Regions from separate parts of the Cytobacillus sp. Bva_UNVM-123 genome, predicted to be linked through region 1. Evidence: riboswitches for the same ligand, from Rfam matches in the RefSeq annotation. Region 1 holds a riboswitch; the other holds the start of a gene.
The links. Region 1 has a riboswitch for thiamine pyrophosphate ahead of KDN24_RS09110 (ABC transporter substrate-binding protein). Riboswitches for the same ligand answer to the same signal wherever they lie in the genome.

Region 1 (3,420 bases):
ACCTTCCATTGTTGTTTCTAACGGGTGCACTTCATATTTAACACCTGATTCATCGATAATGCGGATCGCCTCATCAACATATGGAATCACATCTTCTCCATTTTTTGTTTTCGGAATAATTTGGATACTTAATAATGTATTAGTCACTGGTTACATCCCCTTATTTTGGCAAAAATTCGTTTGTAAATGCTTTTTCTGCTTCCAATTCTTTGTCAAGAAGACCGTTTTCAAACATCCAGTTTGCATAGTTTTTCCAAACTTCAAGTTTTTGTTCTCCCCATCTAGCCGCATCATCTTGATAATAAGGTGCTAACCATTCTTGACTTTTTTTCACAAGCGCCTCATCTAAATCTGGTGCAGATTTCAAAAGGATATCCGCAGCAGCTTCTGGATTGTTGATAGTAAATTCATATCCTTTTGAAGCGGCTTTAATGAAGGCTTTTACTATTTCTGGGTTTTTCTCAATCATCTTTTCACTCGTAGCGAGAACTGGGGTGTAATAGTCAAGTTTATCAGTATAATCCGTTAAATAAACCATATTTATTTTCTCTCCACGAAGTTCTGCTTCAACACCTGTCCAACCGTAAAATATCCAAGCAAAATCAATGTCTCTTTTCACCGCAGTAAAGAAGTCCGTATCTCCCATAGTGACAATGGAAACGTCTTCAACATTTGCCTTTTCGACCTTCATTAATGAATCAATGACTGCCTTTTCGACAGGTGAACCCCAACCACCATATGTTTTTCCAGTAAAATCTTTAGGCGAAGTAATATTTTTCTCAGTTGGGGAAGCAAATCCAGATGTATTATGTTGAATAACAGCTGCGATGGAGACAAGTGGAACTCCTTGAATCCGAGCTTGTGTAATGCTTTCTTGATAGCTGACACCGAAATCTGCCTTGCCTGTTGCTGTAAGCTGATCAGCACCCGCTTCTCCAGGCATAATAATCTCTACATCTAATCCTTCTTCAGCAAAAAAGCCTTTTTCCTTTGCCACATATAATCCAGTATGGTTTGTGTTTGGCGTCCAATCGAGGACGACAGAAACTTTCTTCGGTTCCTTTTGATCTTTATCGTTTCCAGACGGTGTCACTTGTTCATTACTCTTCCCGCATCCTACTAGTACAAGAACAGTAAAAATGACGGTTAACCATTTTTTCATATGTAATACCTCCAATTGTCTAGTCTTCGGCAAGTCGCCTCCGCTTTTCATTGTCCAGCTTTGGCTCCTAGGGACTCGAGGTCTTAAGTCAAGCTGTCAAGTAGGTAAAGAACAACCTACCTACCAGCTTGTCTTAAGCTTGTCGTCCCTAAGCAGTCGCCTCCGCTTTTCATTGTCCAGCTTTGGCTCCTAGGGACTCGAGGTCTTAAGCCAAGCTGTCAAGTAGGTAAAGAACAACCTACTCGCCAACTTGTCTTAAGCTTGTCGTCCCTAAGCAGTCGCCTCCGTTTTTCTTTTTTTTGGAAATAAAAAACGCCCAAGGTAAAGAACCCGGGCGCATATAAGCGAAACATAGTTGGTGCTCGAATATGTTCCCTCCGCTGGTATTACCCAGATCAGGTTCTAAGGGTTATCATCAATTGATGAAATCTCAACCATTTTCACGGTTCCCCTACATTTCAGCCTATTAAGTTTAAAAAGCGTTTTTTATTCCTTATTCATTATAACAGATAAGTTTTATTTGCCTAGTAAAAAAGCATAAACTGATTATTTCCTAGATCTCCCTTAATTCACATGGAAATTATTTGGGTGTGGAGTCGAATGAAAATCTATGTTACGGTAATAACGTCTTAAAGGAATAGAAGAAAATATGATGGAGGAGATTCAATATGAAGATTCTTGCAGCTATATTTGCAGGGCTTATGATTCTCTCATTCCAATTTGTCCCGTCAGCAATTAAGCATTCATATGCGAAAACATTAGATAATGTTCATATATATACTGTTAAAAAAGGCGATACATTTTTAAAAATAGGGGTAAAGAATGGAGTATCAGAGCTCGAGCTAAAACAAATAAATGGTAAAAAATCGGATGACATTCATCCTGGTGAAAAAATAATCATTCCAAAATCCATCTCTAATGATGAAAAGGATCTGTTAGCAAGGCTTGTTTATGCAGAGGCAAAAGGGGAGCCATACGATGGAAAGGTAGCTGTCGCATTAGTTGTGTTAAATCGTGTAGAAGACAAGCGATTCCCAGATACGATTAAAGATGTCATTTATGAAGATAAACAATTTCAGCCTGTTGACAATGGATCGATTAACAAACCAGCGGATGCTCAATCAAAAAATGCTGTAATGGAAGCCCTTGCTCTTCAAGAACAAGGTACAAAATCAATTTATTTTTTTAATCCTGATAAAACGAGTGACAGCTGGCTGAGAACGAAAACAGTTACGAAAGTTATTGGCAATCACCGTTTCGCAAAATAAAAAATGCAGCTTCGATTTACAAACACCTGGTTTCTCTATCAATAAATCATATATTCGAATGACTGAATAATTCGAATGTATTTTATGAGAGAGCCAGGTTTTTTGATGAGGAGAAATTATTTATAATCGTTTTATTTAAGCTGGCTTTCATTTTGTACTGTATTCTGTTTCCAAAGGTGATACTTCTCGATCTCACCAGAGAGCTGTTTAATGGCAAAAGAAATAACAGCTGCATCATCGATAATTCCAATTCCGAATAAAAAGTCAGGAATAATATCGATGGGTGAAACGAAATAGAGGATGGAGGCGATAATTAAGACAATTGATTTCTTGGAAATATTTCGATATTCTCCAGTTGACCAAGACTTAAGTAATTCGGTAAGAAGTTGAAAATTATTCCATACCTTTGCTAATGAACCTTTATTTTTTTTTGCTTTTTTCTTCGTTTTATTGATTAAATTTGCCGTTTTCTTCGGGTTATCGACATACTTTTTGGCAAGTGATTCGAATCGTTTATAGCCTAATTGATATTTTTCTTTATTTAGCATATTGTCCACCCTTCATAGAAAAATTTTTGATAATGATCATTTATATTTTACATATAAAAGTGTTTTTAATCACGATCGTATTGGCAGAAATAATTTAAGTTAGTAATGGGAGAGTATTGTAATGAAAAGGAGAAGGTTTGCTTGAAAAAAAGAAAAAGAATGAAATGGGCATCGTTTATTGTTTTTTGTTTTTTATTGACAGGCTGTGCAGAAAAACCAAGTTTTCAAGCAGAATATGCTTGGAAACTGCAAGATTTTAATGCAGTCACACAAGATGGAAAAAATGTGAGCAGCAATGATTATATGGGGGAAGCTTGGGTTGCAAATTTTATTTTTACAAATTGCACCACAGTCTGTTTACCGATGACAGCAAATATGGCAAAGCTTCAGGAAATGCTAGCAGCAGAAAAAGTAAAGGCTAAGATGGTGTCGTTTTCTGTTG
Region 2 (3,420 bases), 490 kb from region 1:
TGCTGAATTTCCGTACCTTCTACAGTTTCCTTCTTTAATAATGCTTGAACGATGAGTTCATGCTGAGTTCGATAGTTTGTAATGAGATTTTCTGATTTTTGCAAGGCTTTTTGAAATAATTCCTGCATTTTCACTTCTTTTTCAACTTTATTAAATGTTAAGGTGAACCCATCTTCTAACAAGCCTGTATCTACCATTTGTTCAATTATTTGTTTTGCTTGGTGAACATCGCCACTAACTCCGATGCTATGTTCACCAAGAATGATTCTTTCTGCTATACCACCAGCAAGGATCATTGCTACTTGATCCAACATATCAGTAGTTGTTGATAGATGCATTTCTTTCGGAATTGGCGCGACATAGCCAAGTGCTTGTCCACGAGGAATGATCGTAGCTTTTCGAACGGAACCTGGTTTTGTAATGGCTGCAACAAGCGCATGACCTGCCTCATGAATGGCTACCCGCTTTTTAGTGTTGAGTTCTTGAAGAGCACGAGTCGAGCTTCCTAAAATTGTCCGATCGAGCGCAAAGTCTAAATCTTCCTTCGTAATCATTTCTTGCCCGTTTCGAACTGCTCGTCTGCTTGCAGTTTCAAATAGAGAGTGAAGGTCTGCACCTGAAAAACCAGAAGTGCTCTCAGCTAAATGGTCGAGCGACGATAATATGTTATTAGCTAACAAACGTTTTTTCGTATGAATCGCGATTATTTCTTTCCTACCATTCGTATCTGGTAGGGGAATATTAAATGAAAAATCAATTCTTCCTGGACGAAGGAAGGCTTCGTCAAGCATATCTTTTCGATTTGTTGCAGCAATGAAAAGAACTCCATCATTGGAGTGGACGCCATCTAATTGAACAAGCAGCTCTGTTAATGTTTTTTCACTTTCCTCGCCACCATGCTGCTTCCGTTTACCAGCTAGTGCATCGACTTCATCAATAAAAACAACAGCAGGTTTATGCTTTCTTGCATTTTGAAATAACGTTCTCACTCTTAAGGCACCAACTCCAATGAACATTTCATTAAACGCAGCTCCACTTGTAGAGAAAAATGTTGCACCTAATTCTTTTGCGATTGCTTGAGCAAGTAATGTCTTTCCTGTTCCAGGAGGTCCATACAATAGAATTCCTTTCGGCGGCTTCACACCTATTTTTAGGGCTCGTTCAGGACTTTTCAGGATCGATAGTGTTTGCATGATTTCTTCTTTCATTTCACCTTGAATGCCACCAACATCGGCAAGTGAAATTTTTGGAAGTGGACTTGGTTTAGAAAGTGTTTGCTTCATTGTATTTGTTGCGCCAATTCCACCCTTATTGGATTTAAATATATAGAACCCAATGATGGCTAATATAGTAATTAATCCAACAAGTATAATAGAGGTATATGGACTGCTTGATGAGAATGTGTACTGAACATTATAGTTTTCTACTAATTTATCAATGATTTGACTATTTGGAGGAATGTGAGAAACAAATTTACCTTCACTTGTAATAATCGAAAGTTCTCCATCCTTATGTTCATTTATGCTAACTAATTCACCATTTTGTGCAGCAATTAAGCTTTCAACTGATGAAAAGGGGATTTTAACTGAATTATTTATAGAATGAAAAGCCCAAAATGAGGCTGTAATGATAATGAAGAGAGCAACAATTAAGACTATATACGTGGAAGCTTTTTTAAATGGAAATTTCAACAATATCCCTCCTTATCGTATAGTTTCATTATAAATAAAATAAAGGGGTTAGAATAGGTTATGGTTTTTGTAAAATGATGAAAATAATGGCGCAACTTCTAATAATAATGAATATTATCATTTAAACCCTTCACAAATATTGGTAAGTAGGCTATACTTACAGTGACAATATGATAAACGTAACCACAAGGGGAGCGAATTCGCTGAGAGTGAACATTTTATTGTTCTGACCCTTCGAACCTGTTAGTTAATTCTAGCGTAGGAATGTGGCTTGAATAGATTGAGCATCTATTTTTATTTGCTCTTTTATCTTTCTATTCTCCCCTTGAGGTCGCGTATCAAATCAAAGGGGAGATTTTATTTTGAAAAAATTAAGTTTACTTGCATTAATCGAGGTTTCTTTTTTTGCGGCATTTGCACTTATTTTGGATTTATTGCCTTCCTTTAAGCCAATCCCAAATATGTCGATTTCCTTCGCGATGATTCCGATTTTTATTCTTGCTTTTCGCTGGGGTTTTCGAGCAAGCTTAGTTGCAGGACTGCTATGGGGCCTTCTTCAAATTGTGTTTGATGCATGGATTGTCCATCCAGTACAAGCGGTTTTTGATTATTTATTTGCCTTTACTTTCATAGGTTTTGCTGGTTTATTATATAACCCAATTCAAAAAGAATTACGTTCAAAAAACAAGAAAAAAGCATTAGCTTTTGTCGTTGCCGCCATATTTATAGGTAGTGTTGCTCGATATTTTTGGCATTTTCTTTCAGGTGTCATTTTTATTAAATACTTTGCACCTGAAGTGACAAGCCCAATTTTTTATTCATTCGCAATAAACGGAACGACAATGCTCGGAGCTTTCATTGTTTGCTCTATCATTCTAGTTCTCATTTTAGCATCAGCACCACAGTTAGTGATACGCAAGGATCATTTGTCTGCAATGTCTGGGAAGAAAGCTTCATAAGTAAGAAAAGCAAAGTAAAAAACTGGCCACTTCGTAGTGAGCCAGTTTTTTAGCTTATTCATGCATATGATTCATTTGTTCCTCATTCATCATATGGTTTGTATGTTTCATATGTCCTGAGGACATTACCCATATAGAACCCGCGACAATAACGACGGCCATAAATACGGCATAAGCCATATTGACGACATTTGCCGAGCCATCTTCTCCTTCACGTAAGTGCATGAACATGAAGAGCTGAATTCCTGCTTGTAAAAACGCTAACGTTCCAATTATCCACATAATAATGGATGGAGAAAGGTCTGTTTTTAAGGCAATTGCTGCCGCCCCAAAGGTTAGTACGAGAGAAAATATAAAACCAATGATGTGACTAAGCGGAAAGCTTTTTTTATTTTTTTCCATTTAGCCCACCAATCCTTTCAAATAGACAAACGTGAAGATAAAGATCCAGACAACATCTAGAAAATGCCAATAAAGACCAATAATAAATGCTTTACGAGCAGTTACAGGTGTTAATCCTCTTTTTAGAAGCTGGATTATGACAATTGTTGCCCAGCCAATTCCTACTGTCACATGGGCACCATGCGTTCCAAGCAAAACAAATAGGATAGAAAGGAATGCGCTTGTTTGCATTGTCGCCCCTTCATGAACATAATGAGTGAATTCCGTAACCTCCATGAACAAGAAGCCAGCTCCTAGCGCTAAAGTTATGATAAACCAAGCAATTAATCCTTTAAGATTGTGCCGGCGCATTTCGAAAATGGCAAGTC

Region 2: another riboswitch for thiamine pyrophosphate. It lies ahead of thiT (energy-coupled thiamine transporter ThiT); the one in region 1 lies ahead of KDN24_RS09110 (ABC transporter substrate-binding protein).

Annotation. Positions count from the first base shown of each region.
Region 1 is NZ_CM177772.1:1,857,322-1,860,741, forward strand. It holds gene KDN24_RS09105 (thiamine-binding protein) at 1-147, opposite strand, end outside; gene KDN24_RS09110 (ABC transporter substrate-binding protein) at 161-1,162, opposite strand; TPP riboswitch at 1,518-1,625, opposite strand; gene KDN24_RS09115 (cell wall hydrolase) at 1,831-2,430, shown strand; gene KDN24_RS09120 (YkvA family protein) at 2,562-2,978, opposite strand; gene KDN24_RS09125 (SCO family protein) at 3,120-3,420, shown strand, end outside.
Region 2 is NZ_CM177772.1:2,343,947-2,347,366, forward strand. It holds gene KDN24_RS11660 (AAA family ATPase) at 1-1,691, opposite strand, end outside; TPP riboswitch at 1,870-1,973, shown strand; gene thiT (energy-coupled thiamine transporter ThiT) at 2,054-2,650, shown strand; gene qoxD (cytochrome aa3 quinol oxidase subunit IV) at 2,705-3,052, opposite strand; gene qoxC (cytochrome aa3 quinol oxidase subunit III) at 3,053-3,420, opposite strand, start outside.